3 regions of the Rhizobium sp. SAFR-030 genome follow, and region 3 is predicted to be linked to each of the others. Evidence: predicted binding sites of a transcription regulator. Region 3 holds the regulator's gene; each other region holds the start of a gene.
What was found. Region 3 encodes LexA, which represses DNA repair genes until DNA is damaged. Its sites were predicted from a motif close to TGTTCNNNNTGTGTTCNG; they were not measured.
Positions count from the first base shown of each region.

Region 1: ACR65N_RS04555 (PA0069 family radical SAM protein) is a predicted target of LexA. The motif match lies at 2,850-2,867, and genes of this name have one in related genera.
Region 2: uvrA (excinuclease ABC subunit UvrA) is a predicted target of LexA. The motif match lies at 2,964-2,981, and genes of this name have one in related genera.

Region 1 is NZ_JBPFDO010000001.1:869,777-874,453, forward strand. Features, by position in the region: partial or broken gene ACR65N_RS04535 (tetratricopeptide repeat protein) at 1-587, shown strand, start outside; gene ACR65N_RS04540 (4-(cytidine 5'-diphospho)-2-C-methyl-D-erythritol kinase) at 831-1,712, shown strand; gene moaB (molybdenum cofactor biosynthesis protein B) at 1,709-2,260, shown strand; gene ACR65N_RS04550 (glycosyltransferase family protein) at 2,280-2,792, opposite strand; gene ACR65N_RS04555 (PA0069 family radical SAM protein) at 2,926-4,083, shown strand; gene rnhB (ribonuclease HII) at 4,363-4,677, shown strand, end outside.
Region 2 is NZ_JBPFDO010000003.1:586,336-591,012, forward strand. Features, by position in the region: gene uvrA (excinuclease ABC subunit UvrA) at 1-2,827, opposite strand, end outside; gene ACR65N_RS12320 (single-stranded DNA-binding protein) at 3,094-3,645, shown strand; gene ACR65N_RS12325 (HPP family protein) at 3,759-4,677, opposite strand, start outside.
Region 3 is NZ_JBPFDO010000001.1:50,479-55,155, forward strand. Features, by position in the region: gene kdsA (3-deoxy-8-phosphooctulonate synthase) at 87-932, opposite strand; gene ACR65N_RS00275 (VOC family protein) at 936-1,790, opposite strand; gene lexA (transcriptional repressor LexA) at 1,959-2,678, shown strand; gene ACR65N_RS00285 (hypothetical protein) at 2,659-3,063, opposite strand; gene ACR65N_RS00290 (ComEC/Rec2 family competence protein) at 3,136-4,677, opposite strand, start outside.

The sequences.
Region 1 (4,677 bases), 820 kb from region 3:
ACTATGCCGAGATGGCAAAGACCTACGACAAGGCGGTCGACGTCATCGGCCCGGTGCCGCAGGCATCCGACTGGTCGGTCTTCTTCCAGCGCGGCATCGCCTATGAGCGCCTGAAGGAATGGGACAAGGCCGAGCCAAGCTTCCGCAAGGCGCTGGAGCTCAATCCAGAACAGCCGCAGGTGCTGAACTACCTCGGCTATTCCTGGGTAGACATGAACCGCAACCTGGAAGAAGGCCTGGCGATGATCCGCAAGGCCGTCGAGCTGCGTCCGGACGACGGCTACATCGTCGATTCGCTCGGCTGGGCCTATTACCGGCTTGGTCGCTACGACGATGCGGTGACGGAACTGGAGCGCGCCGTGCAGCTTCGCGCCGGCGACGTGACGATCAACGACCACCTGGGCGATGCCTACTGGCGGGTTGGCCGCAGGCTGGAGGCCACCTATCAGTGGCAGCGGGCGCTGACCATGAAGCCGGAATTGACCGATATTCCGAAGATCGAGCAGAAGATCCGCGATGGCCTGGCCGATGCCGGACCGCCGCCGGTGCAGACGGCCATGGCAACGCCTGCCGCCACCGTTCCGCCCGATGCCGGACAGCCCGCCACGCAAGCGCCCGCTGCCGCCGAAGCGCCCGCCGCAAAGCCGCCTGCCGAGCCGGCCACCTATACGGTCGGCGATGGCGACACGCTGTGGAAGATCGCCAATGACGCGCTGGGTGACGGCGACCGGGCCAAGGAAATCATCGAGATCAATCCGGAGCTGAAGCGCAATCCCAACCGGCTCTACCCCGGCCAGGTGCTGAAGATTCCGGCCACCGGCAACTGAGGCATGGGCGAACAGGTCGTCGAGAAGGCAGGCGCGAAGATCAACCTCGCGCTGCATGTGACGGGTCGCCGTGCCGACGGCTACCACCTGCTGGACAGCCTGGTGACCTTTGCCGGCCACGGCGACGACCTGTCCTTCGCTGCCGCGACTGAAGACCAGTTTCTGCTATCCGGACGGTTTGCGTCACTCCTCGCCGATGAGCCTGGAAACCTGGTGCTGACGGCGCGTGACCGGCTGCGGCAGTGGCTGACCGATGCCGGCCAGGCCGCGCCGCCAGTGCGCATCACGCTTGCAAAGGCGCTTCCCGTCGCCTCCGGCATCGGTGGCGGATCGGCGGATGCCGCCGCGGCACTGCGCGGGCTGATGCGCGTGTGGAACGCGACGCTGCCGGAACCCCACCTCTCGGACTTGGCGCTGTCGCTCGGCGCCGACGTTCCCATGTGCCTGGCCGGCCGGCCGGCGATGGTGCGCGGCATCGGCGAGCAGCTGTCGTCGGTTGCGCTGCCGGCCTTCGCCATGGTGCTGGTCAATCCGCTGATCGCCGTGTCGACTCCGGAGGTTTTCCGAAGCCTGACGCGGCGCGACAACCCGCCGGTCCCCGCTCTTCCCAGCTCGACGGATCCTCGCGACTGGATCGCCTCTCTCAAGACCCTGCGCAACGACCTGCAGGCGCCCGCGCAGGATCTTGTGCCGGAGATCGCCGAGACCTGCCGGCTGCTGGAGGAGAGCGGTGCGCTGCTTGCCCGGATGTCGGGCTCCGGCGCCACCTGCTTCGGCATCTATCCGGACATGCTCCACGCAGAGGCTGCAGCAGCACGGCTGGCGACCGCGCATCCCGGTGCCTATATCCAGGCGACAAAAACACTTGCCGGAGAGACGCCATGAGCCGGATCGACGAGAGCCGCCCCTTCCTCCCCATCGGCATCGCCGTGCTGACGGTGTCCGACACCCGCACCGTTGCAGACGACAAGTCCGGCGACACACTGGTGCAGCGGATCGAAACGGCAGGGCACAGGCTGATCACCCGGGCCATTGTCCAGGACGACAAGGCGCAGATCGCCGAGCAAGTGAGAGAGTGGACGCTGCGCGACGACATCGACGTGGTGATCACCACCGGCGGAACCGGCTTTACCGGCCGCGATGTGACGCCGGAGGCGCTGGAGCCGCTTTTCGAAAAGCGGATGGACGGCTTTTCCGAGGTGTTCCACCGGATCTCCTACGACAAGATCGGCACCTCGACGATCCAATCACGCGCCACGGGCGGAGTTGCCAACGCCACCTTCATCTTCGTCCTGCCGGGGTCGCCCGGAGCCTGCAAGGACGCCTGGGACGGCATCCTGCAGGCGCAGCTCGACTACCGCCACATGCCCTGCAATTTCGTGGAGATCATGCCGCGGCTGGACGAACATCTGCGGCGCGGCGGCACGCAATAAGCCGTCACGGACGGCGATCTCAGCTGCGCGCCGCCCAGGCCGGCACCATCTCGCTGACCAGTCGCAGCGCCTTTTCACCGCGTGCCAGATCGCTGAGCGACATTCCTTCGCGCACCTTGGCAAGTGCCCGCTTTCGGTCGATGAGCATCCCGTTCTCCAGCGGCGGCAGGCGCCCGAACAGGCGCCGCAGCAGCGACGGACGGTAATTGCGCGACGGCGAAAAGCGCGCCGGTCGGCCGTCGAGTGAGATATGCTCGGCGATTTCGTCGATCCAGCCGGGCTGCGGACGGGCACCGGGCTCGATCAGCAGCAACCATTCGCCACGGGCCGCCAGAAGCACGTCGCGCAGCTCTTCGTCCGCATGATAGCGGCATCCGGCCGCATCGGCGATCCGCGCCGAAGCATCCTTCGCGCCGCGATCGAGGACTGCCACATCGCCGACCAGTCCTTCCACGGCGCCAGCCACGAGCACAGACAGGGTCTGGGCCAGTTCGGTCTCCTGGTCGCGACATTCGATGATCACCGTGAGCATGCCGCATGCTTACCGCATCGCAACAGCAATATCCACAGCTCCCGCGCCTCGGCATTTTGTTCTTGCATTGTTCTCTTTTCGCAGCTAGGAATCGTGTCGGGTTGGACGCGACGTCCAGCGCAGGAGTTCCCACATGATTGAGATGTCTCAGTTGCGGCAGGGCGCATTTGCGCCCGCCCATACGGCCGATATTGCCGATGCGCTGGTGGAAACATCCGGCCTGCGGGTAGACGTCGACCGCCGCCGCGGACGTGGTGCCGGGCTCAACCCCAGTGGACGCTTCGAGGACCAGCGTCGCGAAGGGTTTGACGACGGTTGGCAGACGCTGGAGGATCTCGAGCCGTTCAAGACCGAGGTGCAGATCGAGAAGCCGCGCACCGCGATCACCCGCAACGAATCTCCCGATATTCCCTTCGACCGCTCGATCAATCCCTATCGCGGCTGCGAGCATGGCTGCATCTATTGTTTTGCCCGGCCGACCCACAGCTATATGGGGCTGTCCGCAGGCCTGGATTTCGAAGCCAAGCTGTTTGCCAAGCCCGATGCGCCGCGGCTTCTCGAACGCGAACTGAGCAAGGACGGCTACAAGGTTCGGACGATCGCCATCGGCACCAATACCGACCCGTACCAGCCGATCGAGAAGGAATGGCGGGTGATGCGGCAGCTGCTGGAGGTGCTCGCCAAGGCGAACCATCCGGTGATGATCGTCACCAAGTCCGCACTGGTCATGCGCGACATCGATATTCTGGGGCCCATGGCTGCCAAGGGGCTGGCCAAGGTGGCGCTGTCGGTGACGACGCTCGACCGCAAGCTCGCCCGCTCGATGGAGCCGCGCGCATCGACGCCGGCGCTGCGGCTGGAGGCCGTGAAGGCGCTGACCGATGCCGGCATTCCGACCAGCGTGCTGGTGGCTCCCGTCATCCCGGCGCTCAACGACCACGAGATCGAGCGGATCCTCGATGCCGCCAAGGCGGCGGGCGCCACGGAAGCGAGCTACGTGCTGCTGCGGCTGCCGCTCGAGGTCAGCCCGCTGTTTCGTGACTGGCTGCTGCGCAACTATCCGGATCGCTACCGGCACGTGATGTCGCTGGTGCGCTCGATGCGCGGTGGCAAGGACTATGACGCCGAGTTCGGCAAGCGGATGAAGGGTGCCGGTCCCTATGCCTGGCAGATTTCCCGCCGCTTCGAGCTTGCGACCAAGCGCCTGGGGCTCGGTCGGCGGGGCGTGATGCTGCGCGACGACCTGTTCGTCCGGCCGGACGGCGCCGGCGTGCAGCTGTCGCTGCTCTAGAGATCGGCCGTGGCGGCAGGCGCCACGGCCTGGCAGTCAGCGAGATCCGGAGCGGCATGACACCGCCTGGCGATCCCGCGCTGCTTTATCGACTTCGGAGGTTGGGCCGCGTTGATCGACGCCGGTGCGCCCCCAGCAAAGTTCCGGCACGGGCCCCACCGCCTCATCCGTGCCGGTACCCCGGACCGCCCTGTCCCCCTTGGGCGGAAAAGCGATGCCGCACTCAGCGCTTTGCCCGGGGCTTGCAGGAGATCGGGTGTGCGTGCGAATGAATGCCGCATGTTGAAACGCACGCCACCCGATTCTCCGAGCCTGTTCGATGCGCCGCCGCTGGCGCCGGATTTCAGCCTGGAGCTTGCCGCGCGGGCTGCCGGGCACTGGCCAGTGGCGGGCACGGACGAGGCGGGGCGTGGACCGCTTGCCGGTCCGGTGGTTGCGGCAGCCGTCATTCTCGATCCAGGCAACATTCCAGACGGCCTCAACGATTCCAAGCAGCTGACGGCCAGGCAGCGCGAGCGGCTGTTCGAGGAGATCATCAGCAGTGCGCATGTTTCGATCGCCAGCTCCGGGCCCGCGCTGATCGATCAGCGCAAC
Region 2 (4,677 bases), on a different contig from region 3:
CCGGCGTTCCGGCCGCGACGATCTCGCCGCCGCCGGTGCCGCCCTCGGGACCGATGTCGATGATGTAGTCGGCGGTCTTGATGACTTCGAGATTGTGCTCGATGACCACCACCGAATTGCCCTGGCTGACCAGTTCGTGCAGCATTTCCAACAGTTTGGCGACGTCGTGGAAGTGCAGGCCGGTGGTCGGCTCGTCGAGGATGTAGAGCGTCCGGCCCGTCGAACGTTTCGACAGTTCCTTGGCCAGCTTGACACGCTGCGCCTCGCCGCCCGACAGCGTGTTGGCCTGCTGGCCGACCTTGATGTAGCCGAGGCCGACCTCGAACAGCGCCTGCAGCTTGTCGCGCACGGCCGGAACCGCCGAGAAGAACTCGACACCTTCCTCGACCGTCATGTCCAGCACGTCGGCGATCGACTTGCCCTTGAAGGTAACGTCGAGCGTCTCGCGGTTGTAGCGCTTGCCGTGGCAGACGTCACAGGTCACGTAGACGTCCGGCAGGAAGTGCATCTCGATCTTGATCACGCCGTCGCCCTGGCAGGCCTCGCAACGGCCGCCCTTGACGTTGAACGAGAAGCGGCCCGGCTGGTAGCCGCGCGCCTTGGCTTCCGGCAGTCCGGAAAACCAGTCGCGGATCGGGGTGAAGGCGCCGGTATAGGTCGCCGGGTTGGAGCGCGGCGTGCGGCCGATCGGCGACTGGTCGATGTCGATGACCTTGTCGATGAACTCGAAGCCGTCGATGCGATCGTGCGGGGCGGGGATCTCGCGCGCACCCATGACGCGCCGGGCGGCCGCCTTGTAGAGCGTTTCGATGAGGAAGGTCGACTTGCCGCCGCCGGAGACGCCGGTGACGGCCGTGAAGACGCCGAGCGGTACGGCCGCCGTGACGTTCCGCAGATTGTTGCCGCGGGCACCGACGACCTTGATCTCCTTGCCCTTCTGGGGCTTGCGCCGCTCCGCCGGAACGGCAACGCCCAGCTCGCCGGAGAGATACTTGCCGGTCAGAGATTTCGGGTTGGCCATGACCTGCTGCGGCGTGCCTTCGGCGATCACTTCACCGCCGTGGATGCCGGCTGCCGGCCCGATGTCGACGACATAGTCGGCCGTCAGGATGGCATCCTCGTCATGCTCGACGACCAGCACCGTGTTGCCGATGTCGCGCAGATGCTTCAGCGTATCGAGCAGGCGGGCATTGTCGCGCTGGTGGAGGCCGATCGACGGCTCGTCGAGCACGTAGAGCACGCCCGTCAGGCCCGAGCCGATCTGCGAGGCCAGCCGGATGCGCTGGCTCTCGCCGCCGGACAGCGTGCCGGAGCTGCGCGACAGGCTGAGATAGTCGAGCCCGACATCGTTGAGGAACCGCAGCCGGTCGCGGATCTCCTTCAGGATGCGCACGGCGATCTCGTTCTGCTTGGCGTTCAGCCGCTCCGGCAGGTTTTCGAACCAGTCGCGCGCCATCCTGATCGACATCTCGGTGACGTTGCCGATGTGCAGTTTGTCGATCTTGACGGCGAGGGCTTCCGGCTTCAGGCGATAGCCGTTGCAGGCCGGGCAGGGCGCCGCCGACATGTAGCGCTCGATTTCCTCGCGCGCCCAGGCGCTGTCGGTTTCCTTCCAGCGACGCTCGAGGTTCGGGACGATGCCTTCGAAGGTCTTCGTCGTCTTGTAGGAGCGCGCGCCGTCGGCGTAGTGGAACTCGATCTTGTCCTCGGTGCCATGCAGGATTGCGTCCTGCGCCGCCTTGGACAGTTTTGACCAGCGGTCGGTGAGCTTGAAGCCGTAGACCTTACCGAGCCCGTCGAGCGTCTGGTTGTAGTAGGGCGAGGTGGATTTCGCCCAGGGCGCCAGCGCGCCGTCCTTCAGTGTCCGCTCCGGTTCGGGAACGATCAGCGCCTGGTCAACCTTCTGCTGGGCGCCCAGACCATCGCAGGTCGGGCAGGCACCAAACGGGTTGTTGAAGGAGAACAGGCGCGGCTCGATCTCCGGAATGGTGAAGCCCGATACGGGGCAGGCGAACTTTTCGGAAAACAGCACCCGCTCGTGGGTCTCGTTCAGCGACTTGTTGGCAGAACCGCCGGCCGCGGTTTCTTCCGCCGGAAGCGGCTTGTCGGCGAACTCGGCGACCGCCAGTCCGTCGGCGAGCTTCAGGCACGTCTCCAGGCTGTCGGCAAGCCGGGCGCCGATATCGTCGCGCACCACGACGCGGTCGACCACCACGTCGATGTCGTGCTTGTACTTCTTGTCGAGCGCCGGCACCTCGGCGATCTCGTAGAACTGGCCGTCGACCTTGACCCGCTGAAAGCCCTTCTTCATCAGGTCGGCGAGTTCCTTCTTGTACTCGCCCTTGCGGCCACGCACCATCGGCGCGAGGATGTAGAGGCGGGTACCCTCGCCAAGCGCCAGCACCCGGTCGACCATCTGGCTGACCGTCTGGCTCTCGATCGGAAGCCCGGTGGCCGGAGAGTAGGGAACGCCGACGCGGGCAAACAGCAGGCGCATGTAGTCGTAGATCTCGGTGACCGTGCCGACCGTCGAGCGCGGGTTCTTCGAGGTCGTCTTCTGTTCGATCGAGATTGCCGGAGACAGGCCGTCGATCTGGTCGACGTCCGGCTTCTGCATCATTTCCAGGAACTGCCGGGCATAGGCCGACAGGCTTTCCACGTAGCGGCGCTGGCCTTCCGCATAGATCGTATCGAAGGCGAGCGACGATTTTCCGGACCCTGACAGCCCGGTCATGACGATCAGGCTGTTGCGGGGCAGGTCGAGGTCTATGCCTTTGAGATTATGCTCGCGTGCGCCGCGAATGGAAATCGTCTTGAGTTCGCTCATCTGATAAAAGCTCTTCGGGAGGACAAGCCCCTTATGTAGTCATTCGACCGCCGCTGTCGAGGCGAAGCTTGAGGCTTCGTCCGGCAGCCGACTCACGACCACGCACCGGGGTGTTGACAGGATCATAGGCGAACACTAGAACAAATAAAGAACAAATTTGCCTGTGGATTGTTCACGCTCCGCGACCTGAGCGGGGCGCCAATGGTTTACTGTGGTGGGACACGGAAATTTCAGACGCCGCGTGCGGCGGCAGACAAGGTGAGACAATGGCTGGAAGCGTCAACAAGGTTATTCTGATCGGCAATCTCGGGGCAGATCCGGAAATCCGGCGCACCCAGGACGGTCGGCCGATCGCCAACCTTCGCATCGCAACGTCGGAAAGCTGGCGGGACAAGAACAGCGGCGAGCGCAAGGAAAAGACCGAGTGGCACACGGTCGTCATCTTTAACGAAGGCCTGTGCAAGGTCGCCGAACAGTACCTGAAGAAGGGCTCGACGGTTTACATCGAGGGCGCCTTGCAGACGCGCAAGTGGCAGGACCAGACCGGCAATGATCGCTATTCCACGGAAGTGGTGCTGCAGGGCTTCAACTCGACGCTGACCATGCTCGGCGGACGCGGCGACGGCCAGGGTGGCGGTGCTGGCTTCGGCGGCGGCGCGCGTGGCGGTGCCTCATCCGGCGGCGATTTCGGCGGCGGCTACGGTGACGACTACGATCGTCCGCCGGCAGCATCGGGACGTGGCGGCGCTGGCCCGGCCGGCGGCGGCAATGCCGGTGGCGGTTTCTCGCGCGACCTGGACGACGACATCCCGTTCTGAGCCCGGCTTAACATACGATATCTCGAACGGCCGGGCGCTTTGCGTCCGGCCGTCTGCATTTGAAGAGGTTGCCTCTCAGAGCGCTCCTGTCAGGAACGGCTGAAGCGAAGCGGTCATGGGCCGTCGTCGAGCACCGGCTGCGCGGTCTCTGTCTCCGGCCGGTCGGCCAGCATCGCCACGAGCGCATCCGACTGAGACAGGATGCCGGCCAGCCGGCCATCGGCATCGACGACAGGAAGATGGTGCAGTCCCTGTTCGGCAAAGACCACGATCGCGTCGCCGAGGGGCGTCTCCGGTCGCACCGTCCTCACCTGCGTCGTCATGATGTCGGTCACAGTGCCGCCGGCAGCGCCGGTGCCGGTGCCAGCACGTTGAAGCCGCCCGAACATGCCTGTTTTCGGGGTGGCGGCGATCCAGTCCGGGTGGTCGAGCAGATCGCTCTGGGTGACAATGCCGACGACTTTCGCCTGCTCGTCAGTGACCGGCATCGCATGGAACCGGTGATGGCGCATCAGCGCGTTCGCCGTGGTAATGCTTGTCCCGCGGGTGAGGGCCACCACGTCCCGCGACATGACGCTGGCGCAGTCCAGATGCACCGCACGACGCCGGTAGGAGCGCAGTTCGGTGCGCCGCAGGATCGTCTCCAGATCCTCCCGGTCGATGTCGAACAGCATGTCGTAGTCCCGCAGCACCGCGTCGAGATCGGCAGAGGTGAAGCCGATCCGCTGCAGCGGTTTCGGATCGGCCGTCAGATGCTCGGGTCCCGGCGGCGTCACTGCCTTGGGATAGGGGTGACGCATCAGTCTGTGGAAGCAGATGGCAGACGCCAGCAGCAGGGCCGAGTTGCCGGCCACCGGCCAGAGCGCAAACCAGAAGCCCATATCGTGGATCGCCTGGCCGCCGAGTACCGCCGTCAGGGCGATCGCGCCGCCGGGTGGGTGGAGGCAGCGGCAGGCCGACATGGCGGCGATCGCAAAGCCGATCGCCAAGGCCGCAGCCGTTACCGGATCCGCTACCAGCGACGCGACGATG
Region 3 (4,677 bases):
GTCCGTTCAACAGAAGACGTCGTCCACCTTGCGTAGACCGCCCATCTCACCCGATGTGAGACAGGCAAACTCGGAACAGCGCCGCCTCAGCGCTTGGCGACGGCGTCGAAGGCGAGCAGCGTTTCGAGAAGGCGCTCGAGGTTCTCGATGCGCACCATGTTGGGCCCGTCGGACGGCGCATTGTCCGGATCTTCATGGGTTTCGATGAAGACGCCGGCGATGCCGACGGCCACCGCCGCACGGGCAAGCGTCTCGACGAACTCGCGCTGGCCGCCACTGGAGCCGCCCTGCCCGCCCGGCTGCTGCACCGAATGGGTGGCATCGAAAATGACCGGCGCGCCAAGCGACGCCATGATCGGCAGCGAGCGCATGTCGGAGACCAGCGTGTTGTAGCCGAAGGACGCGCCGCGTTCGCAGAGCAGCACGTTCGGATTGCCGCTTTCGGTGAACTTGGCGAGCACGTTCTTCATGTCCCAAGGAGCCAGGAACTGGCCCTTCTTGACGTTGATGACCCGGCCTGTCTTCGCCGCCGCCACCAAAAGGTCCGTCTGGCGGCAGAGGAACGCCGGGATCTGCAGGATATCGACCGTCTGCGAGACGATGGCGCACTGCTCTTCCGTGTGGATGTCGGTGAGCACCGGAAAGCCGAATTCGGCCTTCAGGTCGGCAAAGATCTCCATCGCCGCATCGATGCCGATGCCACGCGGACCGTTCAGCGACGTGCGGTTCGCCTTGTCGAAGGACGACTTGTAGACAAGGCCAATATCGAGCCGATCGCAGATTTCCTTGATCCGGCCAGCCATCATGAAGGCATGGTCGCGGCTTTCCATCTGGCACGGTCCGCAGATCAGCGACAGCCGGCCACTGTTGGAAAACATGACGCGGGACGAGCCCTCGCCGACAGCAACCTCTGCATTGGCGCTCACGCCCATGATCTACTCCTCGAAAACGAACGAAACGCCCTGACCGGGCGCCGGCGCCACGGTGATACGGTGCGGCGTCCTCACATATGGGAGGTGATTATCAGCCAGCAACAGCTCTGTCACCGTCAGATCGGCGACATGGAAGACGACCGCCGCCGCCTTCACCGCCCTATCGGCTCCACTCGCGGTTTCCGCTCCGGCGACGAGGCGAATGCGCGCATTGGCAAGCGTGAAGGCCGTCTCGTCCGCTTCGCTGAAGCCAGCCGCGTGCGTCACCGTCTCGATGCGCTTGACCAGATCATCGGGTGCGGCACCGTGCAGCAACACCTCGCGCAACGCCACCACACCGTTCTCGTGCCGCTCCAGCACCGAGCGATCGGCCGGCAACGGGTTGATCCTTTGGCAGCTGAACAGGAAGAACAGGTCGCTTCCCAGATCGGCAAAGGTCAGCTGGAAGCTTGCCGTGACGGGTGCCCCTTCCGCGGTCAACGCCTGCCGCGAGAAACCGAGCATGTCGCCGGCTGAAATGCCCGCCCGCAGGAAGCGCTCGTGATCGGCGGCAGCATCAGTGCTCGACACGACGATCGCCGAGAGGCCCTCCAGCCGGCCGCCGCGAAACCGCGCGTCGCGTCCGGTGAAGACATTGCCGCCTCGCACGCTCTCGCCGACCAGAGAAGCGTCGCGGATGACGAGCGGCTCGAGATAGGTGCCGTCCGCCAGGAATACGCAGGCATTCGATGTGCCGAAGGGATGATCCGCCTGCCGGGCGACGGTGAAGCCGAGCGCCTCGAGCCGCTCCCGCGAGGTCTGCAGCGATTCGATGGGCAAGACCAGATGATCGATCGCGCGCGGCCTGTCACTGTCCATCTTCCATGCCTCCAGCCTCGATTGCCGTCCGTTTTACCGCGCATCAGGGCGAAGTCGAAGCAGAAAATCCGTGATGAGCCTGCGTTCACCGGATCTTAGGCACTTGCGGAACACATGTGGAACAGATAGTGTTCGTTCTGGATTTGTTTCCTTCAGGGGGTCGCCGCCATGCTCACGCGCAAACAGCAGGAACTGCTTCTGTTCATTCACGAACGGATGAAAGAATCAGGCGTGCCGCCGTCTTTCGACGAGATGAAGGACGCGCTCGAGCTGGCATCCAAGTCGGGCATCCACCGGCTGATCACGGCGCTGGAAGAGCGCGGTTTCATCCGCCGGCTGCCGAACCGGGCTCGCGCGCTGGAAGTGATCAAGCTGCCGGAAGCCTATTCCGCAGCACCGCAGCCGCGCCGCGGCTTTTCGCCGAGCGTCATCGAGGGAAGTCTCGGCAAGACGCAAGCACCCTCGGCCGCCCGCCCCGTCGCCATCCCCGCCAATGATGCGACCTCCGCCTCCGTCCCTGTGATGGGACGGATCGCTGCCGGCGTGCCGATTTCGGCGATCCAGAACAACACGCACGAAATCAGCGTGCCGATGGAGATGCTTGGGCCGGGCGAGCATTACGCGCTCGAGGTCAAGGGCGATTCGATGATCGAGGCCGGCATCCTCGACGGCGATACCGTCGTCATCCGCAACGGCAGCACGGCAAGCCCGGGCGATATCGTCGTGGCGCTGGTCGACGACGAAGAAGCGACGCTGAAGCGTTTTCGCCGCAAGGGTGCCTCCATCGCGCTGGAGGCTGCAAACCCGGCTTACGAGACGCGTATCTTTTCCGCAGACCGCGTCAAGGTTCAGGGCAAGCTCGTCGGCCTCATCCGCCGCTATCACTGATCATCCGCGCCAACCGCTCGGGTAGCTGCTCGTCCATGCTGCGCGTGCGCCAGTCGTAGGCGCGATGCTGCGTCCACGGGCGCCGGATGCCGGTCATCGCCGCGTGCAGGTGCCAGCTTTCCGGATCGCGGCTGGCGGCGAAATCGATCTCGACGGCGCCTGTTCGTCTGAGGCTGGCGCCGTTCAGCATCAGCGCGTTCGAGCGGCACGTGTCGAAACGGGCGCGCGGTGCGATGACGAGGTCCGCCGTATCGCAGGCAGGCCCGGCATAGCGCGCGTCATCGACCCAGGCGATGCGATTGCCTGATGCGCTTCGCAGCAGACAGATTTTCTGGCCGAGGCAGACGAACCGGTCGGGAGGCGCGCCGGCGAATGTGTCCTGCATCAGTGCCCGGGCGGACGCCAGTCCTTCGCGGGTCAGCGGTTGCGGCCTCGCGGCGGCGGCAGGTTTGGCTATCTAGTTGGTCGTCGCAGTTGCGTCGGGGCTGGCTGTCGGGTTGCTCTTCGTCGTCTCAGGCGTCGGCTCGGTGTTTGCCGCGGGCACAGGGTGCCCCGCTGGCTGCTGTTTCGCTGCCGGCACGGGGTTTGCCGCCGGCTCGGGAGGCGCGTCTCGGCGCTCGGGGCTGTTCATCTCGCCCAGTTGCAGGGCGCTTTCCCACTGCCGGTAGAGGAAGGCTGGCGGGCGCGGCCGGTTGAGGCTGGCGCTAGTTCCGTCTATCGCCGCCACCAGTGCGCCATCCTCTGAAATCAGCAGGTCGGGGTTCTTCTTCGATGGCTCGACCATGCCGACCAGCAGCAGACCTGCGCCGAGAGGAACGAGGCCGAGCAGCGCCAGGCGCGTCCGCAGGAGCACCAGCAGCAGCAGGCCGACAGTCGTCAGCGGCAGGAACCACGGCGGCGTGCGGCCAACCACCATGTTTCCGCCCCAGGAGGCGACCTCGGTGGCAATGGCGATGACCATGCCCGAGCCCAGGCCCATGAGGGCGAAGAACGGCTTGTCGAGACCGAGAGGCATCGCCAGCATGCCGAGCAGGCCGGCGGGCATGACGACCAGCGAGACCACCGGCATCGCCGCCAGATTGGCGACGAGCCCGTATCCCGTCAGCTGGTGAAAGTGGCTGACCGAAAAGATCGCCGTCGACAGGCCGCCGATCAGTGAGGTGATGAAGGTCCCGCTCACCATCGTCCAGAGGCTTGTGAGGCCGCGTGCAGTCAAACCCGTGGCCAGCGGTCGCGTGTCATGGTCCTGCCGTGCCCGCCGCGCCGTCCAGCCTGCGTAACCGGCGACGAGCGCCGCGGTTGCGGCAAACGACATCTGGAAGCTCGGGCCGAGGACGGCGGAGGGCGACAGGATCATGATCACCAGCGCCGCCAGGGCGATGTTGTGGAGGCTGATCGACGGGCGGTCGAAGAACACGGCAGTCAGCATGATCGCCATCATCAGGTAGGCGCGCTCGGCGGAAACGCCGAAGCCGGAGATGACGTAGTAGAGCGTGACCAGCAGCAGCGCGCCACCGGCGGCAATCTTCTTCGTCGGCAGAGCCTGCGCCAGCGGCGGCGAGAGGCTGAGGAGGATACGCAGGCCGACAAAGCAGATGCCGGCGGCAAGCGCCATGTTGAGGCCGGAGATGGCAACGATATGGGCAAGGCCGGCCATCCTGAGCGCGGTCACCGCTTCGCTGGAGATCGCCCGGCGTTCATCGGTGACGATGGCTGCGGCGAAGGCGCCCGCATCTCCGGGTACGAAGCTGCGGATCCGGTCGCCGACCATGCCGCGCAGCGAGTAGAGCGACATCTGCGCCCGCTCGGCAAGACTCAGGTCCGCCGCCGGCCCGCCGGCCTGCGGCTTGCCGTAAAAATAGCCCACCGCGCCGATCCCGTCGAAGAAAGCGGCAAAGCCGAAATCCGTCAGCCCGGGCAGTGCCGGACCCGACGGAGGCGAGAGCCGTGCCCGACCGGTCAGCACCATCCCCGGCGCGATGCTCGCCTCCTGCCCCCT